2 linked regions of the Marinomonas mediterranea MMB-1 genome follow. The protein of the gene in region 2 interacts with the protein of the main gene of each other region in a pairwise test. Links are inferred from orthologs where the notes say so. Each region holds a gene or a part of one and is shown on either strand. Other genes may lie near its edges. The genes, in order: ligA and leuS.

Evidence for each region.
Region 1: the proteins of leuS (region 2) and ligA interact in binary tests that used the Escherichia coli proteins (3 or more experiments, as listed by UniProt). The link is inferred for Marinomonas mediterranea MMB-1 from one-to-one orthologs.

What each region holds. Positions count from the first base shown.
Region 1 is NC_015276.1:3,505,838-3,522,059, reverse strand. What follows is about bases 6,957-9,878. They hold ligA (NAD-dependent DNA ligase LigA), read left to right. Parts: upstream 6,957-7,357; coding sequence 7,358-9,400; downstream 9,401-9,878. Other genes in these bases: luxS (S-ribosylhomocysteine lyase), read right to left, coding at 9,749-9,878; MARME_RS16080 (YheU family protein), read left to right, coding at 9,403-9,636; zipA (cell division protein ZipA), read left to right, coding at 6,957-7,211. In the rest of the region: heme exporter protein CcmB, read left to right, coding at 1-616; MARME_RS16120 (heme ABC transporter permease), read left to right, coding at 616-1,359; heme exporter protein CcmD, read left to right, coding at 1,349-1,573; cytochrome c maturation protein CcmE, read left to right, coding at 1,557-2,018; MARME_RS16110 (heme lyase CcmF/NrfE family subunit), read left to right, coding at 2,085-4,025; MARME_RS16105 (DsbE family thiol:disulfide interchange protein), read left to right, coding at 4,022-4,531; MARME_RS16100 (cytochrome c-type biogenesis protein), read left to right, coding at 4,554-4,982; MARME_RS16095 (tetratricopeptide repeat protein), read left to right, coding at 4,979-6,091; more of zipA, read left to right, coding at 6,156-6,956; more of luxS, read right to left, coding at 9,879-10,261; yjeH (L-methionine/branched-chain amino acid transporter), read right to left, coding at 10,346-11,620; MARME_RS16065 (Lrp/AsnC family transcriptional regulator), read left to right, coding at 11,781-12,212; MARME_RS16060 (chloride channel protein), read left to right, coding at 12,341-14,035; protoporphyrinogen oxidase HemJ, read left to right, coding at 14,022-14,444; hemL (glutamate-1-semialdehyde 2,1-aminomutase), read left to right, coding at 14,468-15,751; pssA (CDP-diacylglycerol--serine O-phosphatidyltransferase), read left to right, coding at 15,876-16,222. UniProt on the Escherichia coli protein: DNA ligase that catalyzes the formation of phosphodiester linkages between 5'-phosphoryl and 3'-hydroxyl groups in double-stranded DNA using NAD as a coenzyme and as the energy source for the reaction.
Region 2 is NC_015276.1:3,340,324-3,352,115, reverse strand. Bases 8,704-11,771 are described here. They hold leuS (leucine--tRNA ligase), read right to left. Parts: upstream 11,428-11,771; coding sequence 8,980-11,427; downstream 8,704-8,979. Other genes in these bases: MARME_RS15295 (hypothetical protein), read left to right, coding at 11,599-11,771; MARME_RS15305 (LPS-assembly lipoprotein LptE), read right to left, coding at 8,704-8,884. Outside these bases: MARME_RS15340 (TMEM134/230 family protein), read left to right, coding at 1-232; MARME_RS15335 (hypothetical protein), read left to right, coding at 317-610; MARME_RS15330 (hypothetical protein), read left to right, coding at 645-2,564; MARME_RS15325 (hypothetical protein), read left to right, coding at 2,598-2,942; MARME_RS15320 (hypothetical protein), read left to right, coding at 2,977-4,896; MARME_RS15315 (methyl-accepting chemotaxis protein), read right to left, coding at 5,148-7,163; holA (DNA polymerase III subunit delta), read right to left, coding at 7,267-8,307; more of MARME_RS15305, read right to left, coding at 8,348-8,703; more of MARME_RS15295, read left to right, coding at 11,772-11,792.

The sequences.
Region 1 (16,222 bases), 170 kb from region 2 along the record:
ACGCAAGCAAGATATAGCAAATTCACTTTTGTTTTTTGTGGTCGTCATTATGTTGTTTCCAATTGGTGTGTCCGCCTCGCCGTCCTTTTTAGCGCCGGCTTCGTCAGGGATTATTTGGTGTGCGGCGTGTCTTGCTTCTATGTTGGCGTTGGATGGGATTTTTAGAGAAGACCTTTCTGATGGGTCTATCGATCAGTGGCGTATTAATGGGTTAATGGTTGCATTTGTGGTGTTAGGCAAAGTATTAATTCGTTGGGTTACCTTTATTGTTCCTTTGCTTGTTTTAGTACCATTTTGTGGCTTTGCCTTGTCGTTACCGCCATCGTTAATGCTTGATACTATCTTTAGTCTTTTGGTTGGAACGCCTACATTGTTCTTATTAGCGGCAATTGGTGCGTCCGTTACTGCGACGCTAAGAAACGGTGCGGTATTAATGATTTTGATCGTTGTCCCTCTTTATTTACCTGTTTTAATTTTTTCAACTGGATATGTGAAAGCATCGGATTTAGGCGTGCCTGGTAATGGGCAAATTGCTTTATTACTTGCGTTTCTTTTGGTTACGTTAGTGTTGTCTCCTTTCTTTTGTTCTGTATCTTTAAAAGCGAGTGCTGAATAATGAATTGGTCATGGTTTCATCGGCTTGCTGCACCAAAGAGCTTTTATTATTTCTCTAAGCGTTGGGAAGTGTTTTTCCTTTGTTTTGGGGCACTGCTGCTTATTGTTGGAGTGGTGTGGGGGCTTGCCTTTGCTCCGCAGGACTATCTTCAAGGCAACAGTTTCCGCATTATCTATATCCATGTTCCAGCCGCTATCGTTGCTCAAGGTTTTTATGTCGCGATGGGCGTTGCCGCTTTTATTCAGATTGTTTGGCGCATGAAATTAGCGCCTGTTGCTGTTCAAGCATTTGCGCCGGTCGGTGCTTTAATGGCTGCGCTAGCACTAATAACGGGGTCTATTTGGGGCCGACCAACATGGGGAACATGGTGGGAGTGGGATGCGCGGATCACCTCAGTACTTATTCTGTTTATTATGTACCTAGGAATTATTGCGATACACAATACTTACAATGATCGTAAGCTATCAGATAAACTGAGTGCCGTCGTTGCGTTGGTGGGGTTAATCAACCTTCCGATCATTAAGTACTCGGTCGATTGGTGGAATACCTTGCATCAGCCTGCGACGTTCTCGTTAACTGAAAAACCGAAAATGCCTGTGGAAATGTGGCTTCCATTGCTCTTCACCGTTATTGGTTTGTACCTTGTTTCAATTGGTATTGCGTTTATTCGTATGCAGACATACATCTTGGAACGAGAAAAGAAAACTCGGTGGGTTGAAAGTGAGATGACAAATGACTTTTGATTCGTTTGAAAGCTTCTTAAAAATGGGAACTCATGGCGTGTATGTGTGGTCTAGCTATGGGGTATTTCTTGTTTCGCTATTCGCGTTGTATTTTTATACTGTACGAGATCGAGTTAAGAAGAAGCGGCGCCTTCGAAAACGGCTCAAATCTCTTTCTAAATCTAAAACTCAACCTTCTTCATCAAGTGATTCGTTTAATGCACCCAGAACGTAAAAAGAGAGCCATTGTGCTTGTGATTATATTGATACTTGCGGGTGCTGTGGTCGGGTTAGTGGCGTATGCCCTTAGGCAAAATATCAATTTGTTTTACTCTCCGACTCAAATCGCTGTTGGAGAGGCACCGTTGGACTCGACGATAAGAGCGGGTGGAATGGTAAAACTAGGGTCCGTGGTAAGAGATCAGAAAACGCTCGAAGTCACGTTCCTGATAACAGATTACGCTCATAGCGTGCAGGTTATATACGATGGCATTTTGCCGGATTTATTTCGAGAAGGGCAAGGCATTGTTGCGCGTGGGAAGCTAACCGAAGCGGGTAACTTCATGGCTGAAGAAGTGCTGGCAAAGCATGATGAAAACTATATGCCACCTGAAGTATCTGATGCGTTGAATGTCGCCAAGAAAAGCGCGCAAATTGATCGTATAAACCAGAGTGAATAGCCCAATGAAGGTATTTTTAATAGAACAGTCAAGGCAGTGTTTTGTGCTTAATTGGGAAAATAATCAATGATTCCTGAGTTAGCGCATTTTAGCTTGATGCTTGCGACATGCTTCGCGGCATTGGGTTTTGTCGTGCCCTTAGTGGGTTTATATAAACGAGACTCGTTGCTTGTTAGGTTTTCGTTGCCGCTAACCTACCTTGTGGGGGCGGCAGTGCTGATTGCTTTTGTTGGACTTTGTTATTCCTTTTCTGTGGATGACTTTAGTGTTCTTTATGTGGCGGATAATTCCAGTCGATCATTGCCTTTTGGGTTCAAAATTAGTGCGGTATGGGGTGGTCACGAAGGTTCGTTATTACTTTGGGGGCTCATACTATCGGGTTGGAGTTGCTGTGTAGCGTATCGAAGCCGGCATCTTCGAGAAGACGTAAGAGGGATTGTCTTAGCGGTACTGAGCTTGATTTCTTTAGGCTTTTTGTCTTTTCTGCTATTTACCTCGTCGCCTTTTATTCGATTGCTTCCCAATGTACCTCAAAGTGGAGGCGACCTTAATCCACTTTTGCAAGACTTTGGTTTGATCATTCATCCGCCGATGCTGTATATGGGCTATGTAGGATTTGCTGTCCCGTTTGCGTTTGCCATTGCTGCCTTAGTGACGGGGGAGATGAATGCACAATGGGCTCGTTGGGTTCGACCTTGGGTAAACTTTGCGTGGGCTTTTTTAACGGTCGGTATTGCACTTGGAAGCTGGTGGGCATATTACGAGTTAGGCTGGGGCGGTTGGTGGTTTTGGGATCCAGTAGAAAATGCGTCGTTTATGCCATGGCTTGCGGGGACAGCGCTCATACATTCGTTAGCGGCGTCAGAGAAAAGAGGGGTATTTAAAAGCTGGACTCTGCTGTTAGCAATTTTCACCTTCGGTCTGTCTTTTCTCGGCACATTTCTTGTTCGCTCTGGGGTACTCACATCCGTACATGCCTTTGCGTCGGATCCTTCGAGAGGCGCTTATATCTTAACGATGTTGTTGCTGATTGTTGGTGGTGGGATGCTGCTATTTGCATTGCGTGCTTCCACTTTACGAACGGAGTCATTTTTTGAGTTTTCAGGCAAAGAGAGTTGGCTACTTCTTAATAATATCTTGCTGACAACGTTAACACTGATTGTTTTGGTCGGAACGCTTTCACCTTTAGTGTTGGAGTCAATGGGAATGGGGCGCGTATCCGTCGGCCCTCCTTATTTTAATGCCGTATTTAACCCGATTGCTTGTGCGCTTATTTTCTTGATAGGTATTGGGCCTATTTCTAGATGGCAAGCAACGAGTCCTTTGTACCTGTTACGCGTTAGCTGGTTTCCATTTGTTTTAGCGGTTGCTATCGCGTCATTTTGTTTTCAATTTCTTGTGTTTGATCTGTTTGCCTTTTTAGCGTTTTCGATAGCGCTTTGGGTGGTGATTATGACAATAAGAGATTTGATAGGTAAGGTTATCGTTAAAGATATCAACGTGTTTGAACGAATGCGACGGCTTCCTATGAGCCTCTATGGAATGCACGTGGCTCATCTCGGCGTTGCAATCAGTTTAATTGGCGTGATCCTTGTTAGCCTTAATTCAGAGGAACGTTTTGTTCGTTGGCATATTGGGGAATCGGTCGATGTAAAGCAATACCAGTTTATGTTGATGGATGTCGGTGTTAAGCGGGGAGCAAACTATATTGCCCAAGAGGCGGTCTTTCAAGTATCAGACAATAATGTCGCATTAGGGGAGATGATTCCCGAAAAACGTTATTATCAAACGCGCGGACAAGTGATGACAGAAGCAGCATTGTCGCCTGGTTTTACCCGTGATTTGTACATCGCACTTGGTGAAAAGTACGATGATGATTCATGGAGTGTAAAAATTTATGTGAAATCTTTTGTTCGTTGGATATGGTTAGGCGCACTTGTCATGATGCTGGGTGGCATACTCGCTGCGCTTGATAAACGATTTAAACACCGTGGAGTAGCTGTGTGAAAAAAGCCCTTTTTTTTATTCCGTTTTTAGTGCTAATTTTTTTAGGAAGTTTCTTTTATTTTAACCTAGACAATAATCATGAGCAGATGCCATCTGCTTTAATTGGCAAGGCTGCTCCTGAATTTAAATTGATTGATTTAGAAACGAATGAGGTTATGACTCAGGATCAGTTACCGAAAGGCCCATACTTAATCAATGTATGGGGAACATGGTGCCCAGCGTGCGCACAAGAGCACGAGTATTTGATGACGCTTGCCGAGCGCGGTGTGAACATTGTCGGTGTCGACTATAAAGATGAAATGAAACCTGCGCTGGCGTGGTTAGAGCAACGAGGGAACCCATATAGCACAGTGATCTTTGATGAAATGGGGAGCTTAGGAGTTGATCTTGGTGTCACTGGGGCTCCTGAAACCTTTGTTGTGAACCGCGACGGTGTCATCGTTTACCGTCATCAAGGTGTTGTGAATGAAGATGTATGGCAATCCTTAAAGACTTTCGTCGAATAACGGCTGAAAAAGAGAGCAACGTATGGTCGTTCGGTTAGCCTTTCTTATTACTTGGTTTGTCTGTCTAGGCAGTTCGTCAATGAATATCGCTTGGGCAGAATCAATTCATCAGTTTGAGTCGCCACTAGAACAAGCGCGTTATGAACAGCTGACGCAAGTGTTGAGGTGTCCAAAGTGTCAAAACCAAAGTTTATCGGATTCAGATTCTGCGATAGCGTCTGATTTACGAGATGAAGTATATCGGATGATTACGTTAGGGAAGTCGGATAACCAAGTTAAAGAATATATGGTTGCCCGTTATGGAGAGTTTGTTTTGTATGAGCCTGTTTTTGAACCACATACCTTCTTTCTATGGTTTGCTCCTTTTGGCTTCTTATTAATTGGCGTCATCGTATTTGTGCTGGTGCTGCGAGCTCAACGAAAACAAAGACAGCAACAGGAGGAAGTGTGACGTTAACCCTTTCTATTGTTTGTTTATTGCTTACTTCTGTTTTAACACTGGTTTGGTTTGTTTCTCGAACTATGGCAGCAGAGCGTATGGATGTACCGGAAAACCAATTGAGTAATGAACTGTCAGGGTTGTCTCGAAGCAAAAGGCTGATGAGAATGGCCGTATTTGGTGGCTCGATAATATTTATCGTCCTTTCAAGTACAGTGCTTTATAAAAAACTGGGCTATCAGGAAGATGTGTCATTTGTTTCTGCGCTACGTAGTGGGTTGGTCGACTCAAACCTGAGTACCGAGTATTTAGTCTATCGATCTAAGCGTTATGACCATTATAGTGATTGGTACTATTTAGCCGACCATTACCTGGCTAATGGTCAATACCGTTTGGCGAATTCGGCCTACAAAAATGCACTTGAACGTATGCCTAACGACAGTGCAATGAACGACAAAACTCGAATATTAAACGGAAATGCCGAAGCACTTTTTATGCTTTCGAATAACAAGGTCACGCCGGATTTAGTTAGCCTCGTTGAGCGAACTCTGGTACTTGATCCAGAAAACTCTTCCGCTCTAGGCTTTGCTGGTGTTATTGCTTATAACAAAGGTGAGTTTAATCGCGCATTCTTAAACTGGGGAAATGCCTTTCGTTTCAGTCCATCCGCTCAGGAGCGTTGGACTTTACTGCAAACAATGCGTCGAGCCCAGACGATGATAGAGACTGATCCAATCTCAGTCGCTCAGTTTCAATCAAATAAGAGTGCTGGCGCTACGTTAGCGACGATATCTAATGTAATTTATTTAACCTTAGCCATTCCTGATGATGCTAATATAGCGTCAGGAGCAGAATTTCTGGTGTACGCTAAAGTAGACAGTGTGCCTTATCCAATTTGTGTTCAAAAAGTGGCGTTACCCGATGCGTTAGGAACGATCCTTTTAACAAATATGGACTTTATGATAGAGGGGAAAACATTGGCGGATTTTAGTAAGGTTGATATATTGGTTCGAATGTCCACACAAGGTGGTCAAGAGCTTGCAAATGGACGCATTGTCGGCGAATTATTAGGCGTTCCAACCAATGCTCAAAAGATTTTTGAAGTGAATGTCGTCTTATAATTGAAACAGAACGACGTTCGTCTGATAATACCCACAATTTTATTGATTTAATTCGGAATTTGTAATGGATTTTAGCTTGCGCGAGTGGCTAATTTTAGTAGGTGTCGTGATTATTATCGTGATACTTGTTGATGGATACCGTCGGTATCGAAAAAACCAACTGGCTTTAAATAGTAGCGAATACGAAGACGACGATGAGTTTGTCGATCCTGAACGGGCCTTAAAAGAAGCGGTAATGAAACGTGAGCTGCCAAATGGTGGTGCTCGTCCAGTATCGTCATCTAGGGAGGCGCCAGACCCTATTGCGAATGCGTTTGAAAATGCACGCAAGACCAGCAGTGCCCCGTTAACGGAAATGCCTCATAAAGTCGATGCTGGTCCGCAAATAGAGCGAGACGACGATATTCGTTTGGATGAATTAGAGTCCTTAGTACCTGAGCGCTTTGACGCCTCGGAAGCAACATCAGCGGATCAAGATTATTCAGAGCCTGCTCCTCAGTCAATTGACGAAGACTATGATGACGTGTTGCTAGACCCTACGTCTGAGCTTACAGAGGATAGATACGACGATGACGTCAATGATCCAGAAGACTATGAGCGTAATTATTCTTCTGTTGATGTTGATCAAGTCACACCTCAAGGGGAGCTTGAAGAACATGACGAGCATGATGATGAAGCCGAAATAGAAGAGGTCATTGTCATCAATGTCTTCGCGCCTGAAGACAATCCATTTGCTGGGATGGAGTTGCTTCAACTCGTTATAAACTGCGGTATGCGTTATGGTGAGATGGATATCTTTCATCGTCATGAAGAAGGTTTCGATCGTGGGCGTGTTCAATTCAGCATGGCAAATGCGATTGAGCCAGGCACATTTGATCTAGATTCAATGGGCGAAACAACGTCGCCTGGCGTTAGCTTTTTCATGGGGTTACCGGGGCCGAAGAACAGCATGAAGGCTTTCGACTTTATGCTGGAAACCTCGCAAACTCTAGTACGGAATCTTGGTGGAGAGTTAAGAGACGATCGCCGCAGTCCGATGAGTGAACAAACCATTGCTCATTGTCGACAGCGGATTCGCGATTTTGAACGACGTAAACTTACCAGACAAAAAAATACGTAGCTCTTATGCAGTAACTATGTAGCACTAATGTTGCTAAAGACATTTAGACAAAGGCCCCTAGGGGCCTTCTCTATTTGTAAAGATATGAAATATAAAGATATGAAATATAAAGATATGAAATATAAAGATATTAAAGAAAGTACATTATGACCGATGCCCAAACCCCAAGTTTAGAATACGTGAAGACACTGGTTTCTCAGTTAAATGACTATAGTTATTCGTATCATGTAAAAGACGATCCAAAAGTACCTGATTCGGAATACGATCGGTTATACAAAGCGTTGCAGTTGATTGAACTCAAAAATCCACAATGGATTCAGCCAGATTCTCCAACTCAACGTGTCGGGGAAAAGCCAGACACAGGCTTTGCTAATGTTGAACATACGGTGGCTATGTTGTCTTTGGACAACGCTTTCGATGATGATTCCATGTTGGAGTTTAATGAGCGTGTTAAAAAGCTCTTAAATGAGTCCGCCGATATCGAGTTTTGCTGTGAACCGAAGCTTGACGGGCTGGCGATTAGTTTGCGATACGAGGACGGTGTACTTGTACGAGGTGTTACTCGCGGTGATGGCCTTTCGGGCGAGGACATAACCTCTAACATACGTACTATTCATACGGTTCCTCTTAAATTACGTACTGATACGCCGCCACCGGTAGTGGAAGTTCGTGGTGAAATCTACATGCCAAAAGAGGGGTTCGAAGTACTCAATGCGCTTGCAAAGCAAAAAGATGAAAAGCTGTTTGTAAACCCTCGAAATGCGGCTGCAGGTAGTTTACGTCAACTAGACCCTAAAATAACCGCATCTCGTCCGCTTGTTCTATGTGCTTATTCAATCGGATTTAGTGAAGGTTGGACTCAGCCTCAGAGTCATTATGATGGACTGATTCAACTTGGTGATTGGGGCTTTAAGATCAATGACCGTATGGAGCGCGTAACAGGTATTCAAGGGTGCCTATCATATTACGAAAAGTTGAACCAAGATCGCCCCGCGTTAACCTATGACATCGATGGTATTGTTTACAAAGTAGATAGTATTGCCAAGCAACAGGAGCTTGGTTTTATTGCAAGAGCGCCACGATGGGCAATTGCACGCAAATTTCCCGCTCAAGAAGAAATAACCCAAATTAAAGGTATTGACTTTCAAGTGGGGCGAACAGGGGCGATCACCCCCGTTGCTCGACTTGAGCCGGTTTTTGTCGGTGGTGTTACCGTTTCAAATGCGACGTTACACAACAAAGATGAAATCGCTCGTCTTGGGGTTCGGGTTAATGACTGGGTTATTATCCGTCGTGCAGGTGATGTCATCCCCCAAGTTGTTCAAGTGGTATTGGAAAAACGTCCTGAAGGTACTGTTTCGGTGGAATATCCAGATTCTTGTCCGGTTTGTGGTTCTCATACCGAGCAGGTTGAAGGGGAGGCGGTTATACGTTGTGCTGGTGGGTTGGTTTGCAATGCGCAATTAAAGGAAAGTCTAAAGCATTTTGTGTCTCGTAAAGCCATGGATATTGACGGTTTAGGGGATAAACTGATTGAGCAGCTTGTAGACAACAAGCTCGTACAAACGCCAGCTGATATCTATAAATTGCATGAAAAAGAAGCGCGCCTTCTTGATCTTGAAAGGATGGGAGACAAGTCAGTCGATAAATTGCTTACCTCGATTGATGCGTCAAAAAACACCTTGTTCAATCGATTTATCTACGCATTGGGTATTCGTGAAGTGGGTGAGGCGACCGCGAAGGCATTGACTAAGCATTACAAAGCCTTGGATGCTTTGATTCAAGCAGATCAAGAGTCCCTTATCCAAGTGTCTGATGTTGGTCCTATTGTAGCTCAGCATGTACAGCGATTTTTTGAGCAAGAGCAGAATATCGTCGTTATAAATGAGCTAATTGAATTAGGCATACAATGGGATGCGCCAGCAGAAGCTGCAGGTGAAAGTGAGCAACCACTTCTCGGAAAAACATATGTTGTAACCGGGACGTTAAACGAGTTCACAAGAGAGGAAATCAAAGAAAAGCTACAGCAGCTTGGAGCAAAAGTCAGTGGTTCGGTATCAGGCAAAACGGACTGTTTAGTGGCGGGTGAAAAGGCGGGTTCTAAGCTGGCTAAGGCTCAATCTCTTAATGTCCCTGTTCTAGACGAACAAGGGATTATCGCTTTCTTAAAAGAACAGGGAGCAATTTAGTTATGGATACTATAGTGCCTTGGGAGTCTCTAGAAGTGGACACGCTGAATAATGTATTAAAAGATATTGTGACGCGTGACGGTACCGATTACGGTGACTATGAGTTGTCTGCGGAGCAAAAAATAGCCCAAGCAAAGCACTCGCTTCAAAGTGGGGAGGCTGTCTTGTTGTTTGATACAGAAAGTGAAACGATCAAGATGGTTTTGAAAGATCAGCTGTCGTATTTTGACTACTAAGTACAAGTAGTTGAACTGAAACGTGAATAAAAAGAGCCGCCAAACTTAAGCTTATAATGTTAAGTTTGGCGGCTCTTTCAGCTACCACTAGTGATAGTAATATCGACTGCTATTAGCTGTGTTCTTTGAGGAACTCTTCGCTCAAGTAAAGCTCTTTGTTGCTATTGACCTGTACATCACGGTCTAGAATGTTTTTAGCAATTTCTTGAGCTTCTCCCAATGAATGCATTTCATAAGTACCACATTGGTATTCGTTTAACTCTGGAATATCGCCTTTGTTTTTTACTTTTAAAACGTCTTCCATCGCTGCTTTCCAAGACGCTGCAACAGTTTCTTCAGTAGGCGTACCGACTAGACTCATGTAAAAACCAGTACGACAGCCCATTGGCGAAATGTCGATAATTTCTACAGAATCACTATTTAAGTGATCACGCATAAAACCAGCAAACAAGTGCTCTAGAGTATGTATGCCTTTTTCGGACAGAATCTCTTCGTTTGGTACGCAAAAACGAAGATCAAATACGGTAATCGTGTCGCCTTTTGGGGTTGCCATAGACTTGGCGACTCGAACGGCCGGAGCGTGCATGCGAGTGTGGTCTACACGAAAGCTATCTAAAAGAGGCATAATTTTTTCCTATCATTCTTTAAACATTATGGTACGAGGTTTAGAAGAGGTATACGTTGCTTCGTTAAACTCGGACTGATGATATTATTGTACATGAATTTCAGCGCTTGGAACGGCGCTTTTCTTTTCTTTATAAAGCTCGATTGAAAATGCGAGTACGAGCGCTGCAATAGCGAATAAAAATTGCTCTCCCGTCAGGTAAATAACGACTATGCACGATAAGCATCCTAAATAGGCGGCGATTTTCGTATTGCCAGTAAGCAGGCGAGTTGCCGTTATACAGGTCAGTGTATAAATCAGAACGAACGCGCCGTTTGTCATTTCTACGAGGATGTCGATTGACCACCCAGAGAAGTGAGTGAAAATAATAGAGACAAGGCAGACTAAGCTCACCAGCAATACGGCGCGTCTAGGCGCGCCATTATCTGATAGAGTTGAAAATACAGCCGGAAGCGCGCCATTTTTAGCCATACTTTGAATCATTCGCGAAAAGCCAAGAATATAAGCGCCTACATTTACAAAAACAATGATGAAGGCAATAAAGGCGAATGCTCGTTTGCTTTGCTCACCAAAGACGACCCCAACAAGGAGAGCCAGTGATTGGCTGTTGGTTATGTCATCTCCGTAGGTGTCGTATTGAGCAATAAGAAGCACCACCGTTAGATACAGCAGGACGACAATCGTGATTCCTCCAAGTAATGCAATGGGAAAGTCTCGTTTTGGTTTTTTAAATTCTGCTCCCATATGAGCCATTACTTCAATGCCTAAAAAACACCAAAAGACGGTTCCGATAGACAACAGTGTTGTATCTATTTCTGACGTGGTTTGAGGGAGTGTGAGATTGCCTACGCTACCCTTTACGTTCCCTTTTAGCGCGAGAGCAACCACACAAAGTGTTAAAACAGCGACAATCATGATTTGTATCTTTGAAGAACTACTAACGCCGAGGAGTCCATAGCAACACAGTAATAAGAGCGTTAGGAGTGAGAAGTGCAGCAAATAGGATTCGCTTAGCCCTAATGAGACCAAAAGATATGCAGCGGCGATCTTGATTGCAACAGCGGGCCCTACCAATAAAATACTTAGGAATATCCAGCCAACACTTTTCTCAGCGACAGGTCCGAAATGTTGACCGATATAATGTGACGCACCGCCCGCAGAGGGAAAGTGACTGCCAAGCGAAGCAAATACAAAGGCGATGGGAAGGGCAAGGATCACGGTTGCTATCCAGGCGTACATTGCAAAGTCGCCCGCTTTTGTGACCGAAAGTGCAGGCAAGAACATAAGGCCGGCCCCCACAAAGGTCGTCACCGTCATCGCAATACCTTGTATTGGCCCTAAAGATCTCTGGTATTCCATTGAATTAATCCTGATAATTGGTTGTAAACAAAGAATAATTACTTTTTAGAGTCATTGAACTGACAAAGTGTCGTTTTGTACCGTCATTTTCATGGAATCTTTTACAGATTGCTGTTCTTGTTGGGGTTTGACTGAAAAATGAAGTGAGCATTTAATATATATGCAACTAGATAAATACGATCAAAAGCTTATTGCGCTTTTAGTAGAAGAGGCGCGACAATCTGTCACCGAGCTCAGCAAGCGTGTAAACTTGTCTCGGTCTGCTGTAACTGAAAGGATAAAGCGGTTAGAAGATAAGGGCGTTATTACGGGGTATCATGCATCGATAAATCATGATGCTGAACACGCGGTAATGGCTTATTTTTCATTGACCTTTCGGCCTTTGTCTTGCGACCTGATTCAGCCTTACGTAGAACAAATTCCAGAAGTAAAATTAGCACACTCTATTAGTGGTGATGTTGATATGATTTTATTGGTTGAATCACCGAGCATGACTCGCTTGAATGAAATCCGTATTGAAATTGATAGTTGGCCTAATATTAATAAAGTGCTTACTCATATGTGTTTAGCAACTCGCCTTGACCGAAAATAAATACGCTTAGACCTAAATAGAAGCCAAGAAAATGTTTAATAGACGTATAACCTTTAAAGGAGAGCGGCCTGAGAAACTTTAATTTCACCTTGAAATGGCGAGGGAGCCAAAATCAGAGTCAAGGTTTATTGTTATTATCCGTTCTCGCTATTTTGTCCGGGCTTGTCAGTGGACTGGTGATGATTAGCCTTGTGTCATTGGTTCATTTTGCTTCTAGCTTTATTATTCCTGGTCATCCCGAAAATTACGAAGCACTTTCCGTTATCGAGCGTCTTGTTATCCCCAGTACTGCCTGCCTTCTGATCGGGGTGTTCTGGTGCTTGCTTCCGTCTAAAGTACAAAAAGTAGGTATTCCTTATGTCGTAGAACGACTCAATTACCATCAAGGGAATCTGCCCTTAGCGAATGCGCTTGCTCAGTTTATCGGTGCATTTATTGGTTTGGTAGGTGGTCTTTCTATCGGTAAAGAAGGGCCCGCCGCACACATAGGTGCGACGTTTGGTAGCCAATTAGGGCAGAAGTTTCGGCTTTCTCATGCAAATGTTGAGGTGTTACTGGCATGTGGTGTGACGGGAGCGATTGCGGCGGCGTTTCAAACGCCTTTAGCAGCAGTATTGTTTACATTTGAAGTTATTTTTATACGTTACAGTATGACGCAAGTGCTTCCTGTTCTTTTGTCTGCGGTGACAGCTACTGTTTTAAGTCAGTGGATATTAGGACGCTTTGAGTGGTTTGATGTTGTGGCGATGGATGTGCCAAACTTTGATTTGTCCCTTTCAATAGTGTGTCTTGTGCTTGTTGGCTTGATCGTTATTTTATCGAGTTTATTTTTTCAGATACAAAAGTGGTTATGGCGTTTTGCTGGTTTATCCATATGGCTTCGTTTCTCCTGTGTGGCGTTGATCACCGCTATTGTTGGAAGTGTTTTCCCACAAGTATTAGGTGGCGGGTACGACACGATTAACTTGGTTTTTTCTGGACAAGTTATTGCGACGTCTCTTATTTTAATCGCTTTCCTAAAAATGTTTCTCACGGCCACCTCGATTGGCTTAGGTATTCCGGGTGGTATGATTGGGCCTACTTTTTCAATTGGCGGGTTGATGGGGCTTCAAGTCTCGGTTTGGTTTGATACAGGTTTACCCATCCCGATTGAAACGGCTTTGTTTGTATTGTTAGGAATGGCTTCAATGATGGCCGCGTGTTTTCAGGCGCCATTGGCGGCATTGTTAGCTATGCTAGAAATGACTCATACATCGGAAGTTATTTTCCCCGCGATGTTTGTTATCGTGCTTTCGTGCTTGATAACGAAACTGATTTTTAGGCAAGATTCTGTTTTTGTTGAACGCTTAAATTATCTTGGGCTCTCTTCTGTATTGAACCCTATCGAACGTCAGCTTCGTTCCCACACCATTGAGCCCGTGGCTGATCCCGCAATATCGGTTTCAAATGTTGCAAAATTCGAGCAAATAAAAGATTTTGCTTCAAATATGATAGACTACGTTTACGTATGCAAAGGTGGACAATGGTATGAAATTTCCGTATCTGAATTGCTTACTAAAATGTCGTTGCTAGAGTACGGGCCACAACCATGGTTAAAGCCATTAGGGGGCGAGCTTGGCTTGTGTACAGACGAGATGCTTATTTCGCCGATAATCGAAGTTGAAGAAATGGAATCGCTTATAAAGTTGCTTTCAATATTTAAAGAGACGTCTGCGAACAAGTTACTAATAAACCTAAAAAAGTCGGATCAACTCTGTGTGGTTACTCGACAAAGGTTAGATGAATTTTTTCTAAAGGAAACATCTCGGAATGTTGTGGATTAAAGCCTTTCATATCGTCGCTATTGTCTGCTGGTTTGCAGCACTGTTTTACCTACCTCGACTATTTGTCTATCACGCGAGTGCAACGGATAGAGAAAGTATCGAACGTTTTAAAATCATGGAAAGAAAACTCTATCGCGGTATTATGACGCCCTCTGCAATTGCGAGCGTTGTATTAGGTGTATGGTTGATGAGTTACGCAACGGAATACTATATGTCTTCGGGTTGGTTTCATGCCAAGTTGACGCTGGTTTTACTGTTACTTGGTTATCATCACGCGTGTGGCCGATTACTTAAGAAATTTGCACAAGATAAGAACACACGCAGTCATGTATTTTTTCGATGGTTTAACGAATTTCCCGTGTTAGTTTTAGTGGGGATTTGTATTCTTGTCGTTGTTAAACCTTTTTAATTTTATTGATGGATTTGAAACAGATGAGTCGTTCTGAAACCTTATATGCACGTGCCCAAAAACACATTCCTGGTGGCGTAAACTCTCCAGTAAGAGCGTTTAATGGTGTGGGCGGCACCCCCGTATTTTTTCAAAAAGGCGATGGCGCGTACATTTTTGATGAGGATAAGAAACGTTACATAGACTATGTTGGTTCATGGGGGCCAATGATTCTTGGTCATTCTCATCCAAGTGTCATTAACGCTGTGCGCGATCAGCTTGATTCAGGGTTGAGCTTTGGTGCTCCCACGGAAGTTGAAATCGACATGGCTGAAAAGGTATGTGAAATTGTACCGTCTATGGACATGGTTCGTATGGTTAACTCGGGAACCGAGGCGACTATGAGCGCAATTCGTCTTGCCCGTGGTTATACCGGACGAGACAAAATTGTTAAGTTTGAAGGCTGCTATCATGGCCATTCAGATTCGCTGTTAGTAAAAGCAGGTTCTGGTGCATTAACGCTAGGTGTTCCAAACTCGCCAGGTGTGCCCGCTGATCTTGCGCAGCATACCGTAACGTTACAGTTTAACGATATTGAAGGCGTAAAGCGTTGTTTCAAAGAAATTGGTAGTGAGGTGGCTTGTGTAATCGTAGAACCTGTAGCAGGTAATATGAATTGCATTCCTCCAATTCAAGGTTTTCTAGAAACGCTACGAGAAGTGTGCACTGAGTCAGGAGCCGTATTGATCTTTGATGAAGTGATGACTGGTTTTCGCGTTGCATTAGGTGGGGCGCAAGAGCGTTTTGGCATTACTCCTGATCTTACTACTATGGGAAAAGTCATTGGTGCCGGTATGCCAGTAGGGGCGTTCGGCGGAAAGAAAGAGATCATGGAACATATCTCTCCTTTAGGGCCGGTATATCAGGCAGGCACATTATCAGGAAATCCAGTCGCTATGATCGCGGGGCTGACAGTGTTGAACCAAATTACGGAACCCGGTTTTTATGCGTCGCTTGAACAGAAAGCGCAAAAGCTGATGGATGGCATTAAGCAGGCAGCAAACGAGATTGGTGTTTCGGTTTCTACGGTTGTTGTTGGTAGCATGTTTGGCTTATTTTTTACAGAAGCTGATAGAGTAACGACGTTTGCAGAAGTACAAAAATGCGATGTCGAAAAATTCAAAAAGTTCTTCCATTATATGTTGGAAGAAGGGGTCTATCTTGCGCCGTCTGCCTATGAAGCGGGTTTTATGTCCGCAGCTCATTCGGAAGAAGATATTCAATACTCAATCGAAGCGGCAAAACGATCGTTCGCTAAGCTGGTATAACTCGGTTTATTGAATTTGATTCGTGGTTATAAAGAGTTTGTCTAAGCAGCAAAGCTTAGGCCTCTGTTATTGCACTGCTTTTAGCTTGATTGGAAATTGACCGAAATAGGAATGAACTATCATTATGTCGATTGAAGACACACAAATGAAAGATACAGATATTAAAAATACAGAACCTGAAATGTCTAATGTCAATACTGAAAATGTAAGCTCTGATAAATTGAGCGCTGCGGCTGTAGGTTCTAGCGCCAACGACTCTAAACCCGAGGAGTCGAATGCAGAAAGTGTAAGTGAAGCAAAAGAGAAGGTGACTAAACAACCTCATAAAGGGGTATATTTACTGCCTAACTTGTTTACAACAGGAGCCCTTTTTTCGGGGTTCTATTCGATTATTGCTGCTATGAATGGCGAATTTAGCAATGCCGCGATTGCCATTTTTATCTCAATGATACTTGATGGGCTTGATGGGCG
Region 2 (11,792 bases):
AATTCTTTCTCAAGTCAGATGGTCAGTGAGAGAGATAGTTGAGTCAGGCCGTATGATATTTGGCTTTGAAGGTAAGACAACACGAGAAGCGTATTGCAAGGAACTCAACAAGCTACTTCAATTTTTTGGTCAGATTGAGAACGCTAAGATGGAACGTGAGGGTTATACCGACCCAAATGATTACATGGATCTACATGCATTGGATGATTTGGATATGACTCCACGGCCCTAAGCGAGAACAAGACAAGCGACCAATTCCGATTGGGTTCGTTTAGAGGTTGATGGAGCGCGCCACCGAATTCGGATCCATAAAAAGTTGCTGTTAACCTTTGAGCAACACGCTCACAATTATGGTGTTTTCAGCCCAGCGATCGCATCAGAGTGGCATCTTAGGTTGCGTATAAAAACCTTCCCGAATGGTCCGCAGGCAACCTTGTTTCCAGGAGCAAAAACACACTATATGTTGCCTGCACCAGAGCGCGACGAGCAAGGTCGAGCGTTAATCGATGATAATCCTGTATCCGATACAGAAGCGATGGAACACAGCTGGGTGACGATGGAGAAATCAGTGGTGAATAAATTTGAAGGACTAGGATGGAGTCAGGGATGACCAACCAAAACAATAAACAAGGTAATGAAGTAATATGAGTAATCAGGATGATTTGGATTGGATTGATCGAATAACGAATCCTATTATGGGCAAAGTCAAAACACGTTGGCCGGATTGGAGCTGCACGCAAGAGCTCACTTCCAACACGCGCCCGGTCCGAAAGGCCGAAAAGTTACGAGGGCAAAAGGTCGAGCCATTGGCCTACTATGGTCATCACACACCATTTACAACTGATACTGACGGCAATCAATGGGTCATCATGACGTCGAATAAGGTCAATGCCTATCGAATGAATGCGTTAGGATCTTTGTTTATAACAATGATTTGGTTTGGTTTATATCTTTTTGCTCTATACCACGGAGGGAAAGACAGTCTTGGCATGCTTTACCTGAGCCTTGTTTTTTTTATCCCAGCTCTCTATTGGATCATTCAAGCTCGCCGACATGGCGAAGACAAATGGGTAGTGTTTGATCGCCGCACTGGCAATGTGTGCTTTTGGGACAAAAAGGGCAAGCGCTCGCTGACGGTGCCGTTTGAGCAAGTAAATTGTTATTGGACACCGGTATTTCGCCGTGGATTGAGTCATAACTTTTACTTTATGCCCATGGTAAACCTACCCAATGAGCGACATCGTTGGTGGCAAGTGTATATGGGCTTTCCGAGTGATTATGCTCAGGCGCAATATTTTTGGAGTGTGATTACGGCGTTTATGGACAACAGCAAACCCCTTCCTATGGTGGCTGGACTCTACCATCATCTCATTTGGATGGAGAGAAACGGCTATACCTTAGATGACATTACTCACGGCGGTAAAAGCGCCACCGAAGAGGAACTCTATGAAATCTTCGAAGAAGTCGAAGCTAAAATCGAAGTAGAAACAAATAAAGCGGACAACCTTCTGAAAGGAACAAAACACTTTAGTGCCTCTGCTCTGATTGATTTTTATAAACATGCACCGGGGTATGCGAATGAAGAAGTCTTATCGACTATTTCCATTTTTATCAAGCATGGCATCAGTAGTCTAAAACAGAGCAGCTTGATGAGAGACCTGGATTTCATTGAGTCGCTTACTATGGAGGTTTACTGTCGTGAGATGTCTAAACTGATCCAGTTTTTTGGTCCTTTAGTGAATGCGGACATGGCCGCAAAAGGCTTAATAAAAGAGGACGAAGGAGAAGAAGGTCTGTTCTTAGTCGACCTCAACGCCCTAGACGATATCTACTATGAAGGGCTTGATGCGGACATAGAAGCGGTATTATCGGCATTTAAACGGATGATGTTTCAACCCGAGCACTTTAATGCTGACGGCATCATCGAACTCTACCAAAACACACCGAGTTTTATAGCGAACATTCTTGAACGAAGAATTATAGCCCAAGTCGAACTGGCAGTGAGAGACATGGTTGAATCAGGTGATATGATGTTTGGATTTGAAGAGCGGATAACACGAGAAGCGTATTGCGAGGAGCTCAAAAAGCTGCTTCAGTTCTTTGGTCGTGTTAATAACGCGAATGTGGATCGTAACAGAGTCAAAGACCCAAGCCGCTATATGGATCTACATGCGTTGGATGCGATCGACTATGAAGGGCTTGATGCGGACATAGAAGCGGTACTGTCTTCATATAAGCGGATAGTGAGCGATGCCGAGCACTTTAAGGCTGATAGCATCATTGAACTCTACCAAAACACGTCAAACTTTATCGCGATCATTCTTGAGAGAAAAATAATAATCCAAGTCGAGTTAGCAGTGGAATACATGGTCGAATCAGGCGATATGTTGTCTGGATTTGAAGGTAAGATAACACGAGAAGCGTATTGCAAGGAATTCAACAAGTTACTTCAATTTTTTGGTCAGATTAATAATGCTGATGCTAAGCGTAAAGGCTACACAGACTCAAATTCTTACATGGATCTACATGCGTTGGATGATTTGGATGTGACTCCACGGCACTAAGCGAGAACAATACAAGCTACCAATTCCGATTGGATGCGTTTAGAGGTTGACGGAGCACACCACCGAATTCGGCTCCATAAAAAGTTGTTGTTAGCCTTTGAGCAACACACTCACAATTATGGTGTTTTCAGCCCAGCGATCGCATCAGAGTGGCACCTTAGGTTACGCATTAAAACCTTCCCGAATGGTCCGCAGGCAACCTTGTTCCCAGGAGCAAAAACACACTATATGTTGCCGGCACCAGAGCGAGACGAGCAAGGTCGAGCGTTAATAGATGATAATCCTGTATCCGATGCAGAAGCGATGGAACACAGCTGGGTGACGATGGAAAAATCAGTGGTGAATAAATTTGAAGGACTAGGGTGGAGTCAGGGATGACCAACCAAAACAACAAACAAGGTAATGAAGCGATATGAGCAATCAGGATGATTTGGATTGGATTGATCGAATAGAAAACCCCATTATGGGCAAAGTGAAAACACGTTGGCCGGATTGGAGCAGTACCCAAGAGTTAACTTCCAACACGCGCCCGGCCCGAAAGGTCGAGAAGTTACGAGGACAAAAGGTCGAGCCACTGGCCTACTATGGTCATCACACACCATTTACAACAAAAACAGATGGTAATCAATGGGTTATCAAGACATCAAACAAGGTGATTGCGTATCGAGCTTATGCATTGATCGCTTTGTTTATAACAATGATTTGGTTTGGTCTACATCTTTTTCTTTTATATCATGGAGAGACAGACCGTTTTGGCATGCTTTACCTGAGTCTTATATGCTTTATCCCAGCTCTCTATTGGATCATTCAAGCTCGTCGACATGGCGAAGACAAATGGGTGGTGTTTGATCGCCGTACCGGCAATGTGTGCTTTTGGGACAAAGAGGGCAAGCGCTCGCTGACGGTGCCGTTTGAGCAAGTAAACTGCTATTGGACACCGGTATTTCGCCGTGGACTGAGTCATAACTTCTACTTTATGCCCATGGTAAACCTACCCAATGAGCGACACCGTTGGTGGCAAGTCTATATGGGCTTTCCGAGTGATTATTCTCAGGCGCAATATTATTGGAGTGTGATCACGGCGTTTATGGACAACAGCAAACCCCTTCCGATGGTGGCTGGACTCTACCATCATCTCATTTGGATGGAAAGAAACGGCTATACCTTAGATGACATTACTCACGGCGGTAAAAGCGCCACCGAAGAGGAACTCTATGAAATCTTCGAAGAAGTCGAAGCTAAAATCGAAGTAGAAACAAATAAAGCGGACAACCTTCTGAAAGGAGCAAAACACTTTAGTGCCTCTGCTCTGATTGATTTTTATAAACATGTACCGGGGTATGCGAATGAAGAAGTTTTATCGACTATTTCCATTTTTATCCTGCATGGCATCAGTAGTCTAAGACGTAGCAGCTTGATGAGAGGTCAGGGTTTCATGGAGTTGCTTACTATGGAGGTTTACTGCCGTGAGATGTGTAAACTGATCCAGTTTTTTGGTCCTTTAGTAAATGCGGACATGGCTGCAAAAGGTAAGACAAAAGAGGAGGAAGGAGAAGAAGGCCAGTTCTTGGTCGACCTTAACGCCCTAGACGATATCTATTATGAAGGAATGGATGCCGACATTGAGACTATGTTGGCCTCATATAAGCGGATGATGTTTGAAGTCGAGCATTTTAATGCTGACGGTATCATTGAACTCTACCAAAACACACCGAGTTTTATAGCGAACATTCTTGAACGAAGAATCATATCCCAAGTTGAACTTAGAGTGAGATACATGGTTGAATCAGGTGATATGATGTTTGGATTTGAAGAGTGGATAACACGAGAAGTGTATTGCGAGGAGTTAAAAAAGCTACTTCAATTCTTTGGTCGTATTAATAACGCAAATCTGGATCGCAGCAGAGTGAAAAATCCAAGCCGCTATATGGATCTCGATGCGTTGGATGCGATCGACTATGAAGGGCTCGATGCGGACATAGAAGCGCTACTGTCTTCATATAACCGTATAGTGAGTGATGCCGAGCACTTTAAGGCAGATAGCATCATTGAACTCTACCAAAACACGTCAAACTTTATCGCGATCATTCTTGAGCGAGAAATTCTTTCTCAAGTCAGATGGTCAGTGAGAGAGATAGTTGAGTCAGGCCGAATGATATTTGGATTTGAAGGTAAGATAACACGAGAAGCGTATTGCAAGGAACTCAACAAGTTACTTCAATTTTTTGGTCAGATTGAGAACGCTAAGATGGAACGTGAGGGTTATACAGACCCAAATGATTACATGGATTTACATGCGTTGGATGATTTGGATATGACTCCACGGCACTAAGCGAGAACAATACAAGCGACCAATTTCGATTGGGTTCGCTTGGAGGTTGACGGAAAAGCGATCTGGGCAGAAGATAATTTAACCCAGATCTAAACTGACAGACATTGGTTCAAAATGAAGCAACTGCACAGATCTGGTCTGTGCTAGTACAGGTGAGGGCTCCACAGATCCGAGTCTCTACGTAAACTGCCATCACTAAATTGAAAAGTGCAGCATCCATTCGGTTTTGTGCTGCACTTTTGATAAGCCTTTTATATTGTTTGATTCGCGCTTTGTTGCAAGATGGCTAAGGTCTTAGCTTCAGAATCTATTTCTACAACGCGCCGAGACATGGCGTCTATCGCTTGAATACTTGTGTTAGCATCCAATGAGGCACTTTGTGATGATTGGCTTAGGGTTTGGATTTGCGAAGATAAGTCATGTGTATCGGTCTGCATTGAGCTCATAAAAGCGTCGATGGCTTCTACATTTGCTTCGATTAACTGAACAGCGCTGCTGACCGCATTGATGGTTTCGCTTGTCTGATCCAAGCTTTGCTGTGTCGTTTGTGACAGCTGCCGAACCTCATCAGCTACAACGGCGAACCCTCGTCCAGCCTCGCCAGCACGCGCAGCCTCGATTGCAGCGTTTAACGCGAGTAGATTTGTTTGATCCGCTATTCCAGAAATCGTGCTTAAGATGTTTAATACTTCTCTTGTATTGTCGCTAAGAGCTTCGACGCTGCTGACCATTTTCTTGCGATCTTCTTCTTGATTCGAGATTGAAACGTTAAATTGGTCAAATTTTTGTGTAACATCGGTGACGACGTCTTGTGTTTCAGACGAGTACTCGGTCACTCTGTGGAAGCTATTGGTAACGTCTTCAAGGAGTGGGCGATATTCAGACAAGCAATCGATGAGGTGCGCTTGTAATTTAGAGATTTGGCGTAGGCTATTTTGTTCAATTTTCTCAAAATAAAGGCGGAAGTCGCTGTATAGAATTGGGAAGCGTTCGACAAAACGGTCATTAAACACTTGGCCTTTTTGTAGTTTAAAAAAGAACAGCCCCGTCAGTGTTTGATTCATATGCACGCCCAAGAGTTCGCCAAACGTCGAGAGTCCGGTCGCTTTGAGATCTTTAAAGGCTGTTATCTTCGACAGGCCGGAAGCATTGTTTAGTCTGCGTAAAATACAGTCGTGGGCAATCATTGCGACAGGAGAGCTTGGTTTTTCACGCATAAATTGATCGAACGCGGACTGTGTAGAAGCGGCAAAGTCGCCCGCTTTCACGAGGATTAACTCGTCACCGAAGTTCAAATCACAGAAAAAGTGCACGATTTTGTTCTCTGCGTCGATCGATGCGACAGACCGAATGTAAAGCTCATTATCGATCTCAATCGCGAAAGAATGACCAACGAGTTTGGTCTCAAGTTGCTCTACTGAGCACTTAAAATAAGCACACAGCTCATCGACGAGGTTTGAAACATTCCCCGACTTATCGAGTACCGAGGTAACGGTTCGTGTAAGAGGGTTTGCCTCCGCAACCATAAACGAAGCCTGGGTTTTCGAAAAATTATGCGTGTTGAGAATGCCGTATCGGCAATCTTCCGACAGCTTAATGAAAACGGCAATTGCACTGTTAGGGGTAACGGCTTGGCCGTTGTAAAGGCTCGCGTCTTTGAAGTCGAGCTTTCCTCCTGCTGACCCTCCGATAAAATAACAGGGGAACTTCCCGCTGTCGTACAACGCTTTCATAAAGAAGTTTTCGCTTGAGGAGAGCCCATCAAAATAGGTGAGTGCTAACGTATCCTGAAAGTTAACCGGAAATGCTACCGAGAGTTTTTCTATCTCAGACTTAAGACGTTCGATTCTTTCATTCTTACTTAGTTTGGGGGTTCCAAGCTTTAAATCTTCACAATGGAGAGGAATGGTTTTGATATCGACGGATTTGATGAGCGCGTCACTGAAAGATTGGAGAACAATCGTCTCCCAATGATCTCCTGTGCTTTGATAGAGGCAAGATTGTTGGCTATTCAGCTCTCCAGAAGACATTAGCCCGATGACGTTTTTGCAAAATGGCGTCGCTCTTTGAATTTGCTCCATGGTACGTTGAAAATCAACGTGAGGGGAGACAAACACAAGAATTAACTGAGTCTTTGCATTCTTAAAGCTGAGTTGATTAAAGTCTGTTGCGTTAATCTGTGATGAATCTAGCTGAAGTATTTTTGTATATTCCGGCTCTGATGTTGCTCTTGTGTTTGTACTATATTCTCTTTTAAACCAAGCCATCCAATCCTCCGGCAAGAAACATTATTTATAAGTAAATACTCTACTGTATGCTTGGAGGATGACGATGACGATGACAAATGTCAATTTTAGTGTAGATTAGACGTTACAGATTATTGATCGGGATATCCAATTCCGTCATAGCGGGTTTTTGTCCACAAAACATTAATACCATATTGCGCAATCCAATGCTGAGATCGGGGCCTTCCAACCCTTTAATGGTTTGATCTAATAGAGCGAGATAATTTTGCATGTAGGGAAGCGTGCTCGGATTATGTCTTGCGTAGGCTCGCTCATACATTGGAATGCGTTTATCCCAAATTCTCAAGCTTCGACAGGCGGCACGAAAGTCCGAGGTCTTAGATGCGTGATAAAGATCAACCAAGGTTTGAACTTCGCGATTCAACAACCAAAGTATGATAGTGGGCTCAACGCCTTCCGCAACGAGTTGGTGGAGGCAATGTAAAGCTTCTTTGATTTTGCCTGCTAAGAGGCGATCACTTAGATCATAGATACTGTAGCGACTGCTGTCTGTCACCGAGTTTGCAACGGTTTCTAAGTCTATTTGAGCGCCTTCTCCTTGGCTTAAAACCAACTTTTCTAATTCTTGAGAGATCGCAAGCAAATTACCTTCGCCCCGTTCGCAAATGAGTGCGGCGGCGTCTTGGCTAATGGTTAGACTAAACTTTTTGGCTCTTTGTTGTACCCAAGCGGGAAGCTTGTTGGTATCAATTGGCCAAATTTGTACGAAGACGCCTTGTGATTCTAACTGGCTAAACCATTTGGCTTTTTGTGTTCTTGCGTCCACTTTCGGGAAGCTTAGAAGAATGACATTGTCATCGGAAAGTGATTGACCCAGTTGAGTAAGCGCTTTGGAGTGCTTTTCACCTAATTTATCGATCTGAATATCAAATAGTCGGCGGCTTGAGAAGAGAGACAGAGCTTGTGATTCGTTGATCACATCTTGCCAGTCAAACTGTGCATCAGCGACAAAGCGTAGCCTTTCTTCTATGCCTTGCTCTTTCGCGGCTCTTCTGACGCTGTCCGCTGCTTCTTGGCACAACAGCGTCTCATCGCCAGATACGATATAGATCGGCGCAAGCCCTTTGGCGAGTTGTTGATCCAGTTGGTCTGGTCTAACTTTCAAAAGTTGATACTCTCTTCGTCTGTCCGTCTTTCATAACGCTTTACAGAGGCGCATACGCTAAATCGAAAACTAGCTGTTTTGCCAACTGCTCACTGAGTCGTTCCATCTCTTGTAAGTTATACGCAGATTTAGTGCTTTCTTCTGCATCTTGATTAGTAAGGACAGAACTGGTTTCGATGTTTCTCGGTCCATAAAGAGATTGTCCACTCTCATCACGGATGAAATAGCTGGAGGAGACAGTGCGCTGAATCTGAGTTACATCATTTGTTGTACTATTGCGTGCCAGTACGGTATCTGACGACGCCAACTTATTAATTTTTAATTCGAGAATATCTTTAAGATCAACGCTCGTATCATCTTTAGACACAAGTGTTACACCTGCTTTGGCAAGCTCGGATCTTAAAGTTCGGTCAAAGTCAGCAGAACTACTTTGAGACGTAAGAATTAGAATTTTAATCCTTTCAGGAAGCGGTGTTTGCCCACGAAGATGAAAGCCACATGCAGACAAAGAAAGTGTGATTAATGCGATCAGTAGCGTGAACTTGCCGTCCATTGAAAGCCAATTAAATGATCTCAAACTAAAAACTCCAATTAATAACGAGATGAACCCTGTGTGTAACAAATAAAGGGTAGCGCAAACTACCCTTTATAATTACTCATTTAGCATAGAGCTTAATTCGCAACGATGTTAACCAATCGGCCCGGAACAACGATTACTTTACGTACCGTCTTTCCTTCGATGAACTTTTGTACATTCGGATTAGCCAGTGCCAGCGCTTCGATCTCTTTATTATCTGCTTTAGCAGAAACCAGAATCTCAGCACGCTTCTTGCCTAATACTTGAACAACAATAGTGAGCTCATCTTTTACAAGCGCTGCTTCATCAACCGTTGGCCATGTTGCATTCACAACGTTGCCTTCATGGCCGAATTTACCCCATAACTCATGCGCAACGTGAGGAACAATAGGAGAAAGCAATAAAATTGCCGCTTCCAGAGCTTCGCGTTCAACGGCTAGACCTTGTTCAGAGCGGTCTTCAAATTTACTGATTTCGTTACACAATTCCATTACCGCAGCAATGGCCGTGTTGAATGTTTGGCGACGCTCAATATCATCGCTGACCTTAGCAATCGTCTCATGTGTTTTGCGACGAAGTGCTTTTTGCTCACCAGACAAGGCATCGACGTCCAGCGCTACTTTATCGCCAGCGTTTAAATGCTGATAAGACAAAGACCATAAACGACGTAAGAAACGAGATGCGCCATCCACACCTTTGTCATTCCATTCCAGTGATTGTTCTGGCGGAGCGGTAAACATCATAAACAGGCGAACCGTGTCCGCGCCGTATTGCTCAATCATTTCCTGAGGGTCAACCGTGTTGCCCTTAGATTTCGACATCTTAGAACCGTCTTTGTTCACCATACCTTGTGTTAATAGGCGTTTAAATGGCTCATCCGACGTTACTAGGCCTGCATCGCGAAGCAGCTTGTGGAAGAAGCGTGCGTACAACAAATGTAAGATCGCGTGTTCTACACCGCCAATGTATTGGTCAACAGGAAGCCAGTAGTTTGCTTCCTCCGTCAACATTGCATCGTCTGCTTCTGGACAGCAGTAGCGAGCGAAATACCAAGATGACTCCATAAAGGTATCAAACGTATCTGTTTCACGTTCAGCGGCAACACCGTTGTAAGTGGTTGCAGAGAAGTCAGGGTTATTCTTGATCGGTGAATTAACGCCATCCATAACCACGTCAGTCGGCAGTATGACAGGTAGTTGATCGACTGGTGTCGTTACAACCGTGCCGTCTTCAAGGTTGATCGTCGGGATTGGTGTTCCCCAGTAACGTTGACGGCTCACACCCCAGTCACGTAGACGGTAGTTTACCTTTTTCTCACCGATGCCCTTGTCAGTCATCCAAGCGCAGATTGCGTCAAATGCAGCTTTGAAATCCAATCCATCGAACTCACCGGAGTTGCATAATAGGCCTTTCTCAGTGAAGGCTTCTTTGGTTAGATCGATCTCTTGATCGCCCGCTGGTGCAACGACTTGTTTAATAGGTAGATTGTACTGCTGTGCAAACTCAAAATCGCGTTGATCGTGTGCGGGAACAGACATTACTGCGCCAGAACCGTATTCCATCAAAACGAAGTTTGCTGCAAATACAGGAACGGACTCACCGGTAATGGGGTGAATGGCTTTAAAGCCAGTGTCCATGCCTTTCTTCTCAACCGTTGCTAAATCTGCTTCGGTAGTCGACGTGTTCTTGCTCTCGTCAATGAATTCAGACAGTGCTGAGTTTGTTTCAGCGGCTTCAAGAGCAAGCGGGTGAGTGGCAGCGACTGCAACGTAAGTCACACCCATTAATGTGTCTGGGCGAGTAGTGTAAACGGATAAACGTTCTTCTTTGCCTTCAACAGCAAAGCTGAACTCTAGGCCTTCAGAGCGACCGATCCAGTTACGTTGCATCGCTTTTACTTTGTCAGGCCAGCCGTCTAACTGATCCAGATCGTTTAGAAGCTCTTCTGCATAATCGGTGATCTTGATGAACCATTGTGGGATCTCTTTACGGACAACGGGTGCTCCTGAACGCCAGCCGCAACCATCGATAACTTGCTCGTTCGCCAATACCGTTTGATCAACTGGGTCCCAGTTAACGGCAGATGTTTTTTTGTACGCTAAGCCTTTTTCAACTAACTGAGTGAAGAACCACTGTTCCCATTTGTAGTATTCAGGAGTACAAGTCGCAATTTCACGATCCCAGTCATAACCAAAGCCTAGCTGCTTCAACTGGCCTTTCATGTAGGCAATGTTTTCTGTTGTCCATTTCGCTGGCGCGGTTTTGTTTTTGATCGCGGCGTTTTCAGCAGGCATACCAAACGCATCCCAACCCATTGGTTGAAGTACGTTTTTACCCAGCATACGTTGGTAGCGAGAAATAACATCGCCAATAGTGTAGTTACGAACGTGTCCCATGTGCAGTCGGCCGCTTGGGTACGGAAACATAGATAGGCAGTAGTATTTTTCTTTGGTGGTGTCTGCCACGGCTTTAAATACTTTGTTTTCATCCCAAAAGGTTTGCGCAGCTTGTTCAATCTGCTGCGGATTGTATTGCTCTTGCATGTTTGATTGCACTCTTTATAAGCGTTAGGTCAGTTTGTGATCCAAAAAAGCATCAAAACATGATGCAAATTAGAAAAAGGTTAAACAAGCCGACAGAATCGAAAAATATTCGCTATTTTATATAGATGCGCGCCTGATTAGAAGGCGCATTGTTGAGGAGTTGCCAAAACTATGAAAAAAGATCCTATTAATAGTCAAAATCAACTCGATTTGATTGAAGAAACACAACGCACAATAGAAGGTGCGGCAAATTGGCTTTTAGAAGATGTGTCTCTTCTAAAAGCTTACTGGCACGATAAATTTGCCTATACCGAAGCGTGGGTCGATGCAAACTGGCATTTGCTTACCGAGGAAAGCAGTGAGCT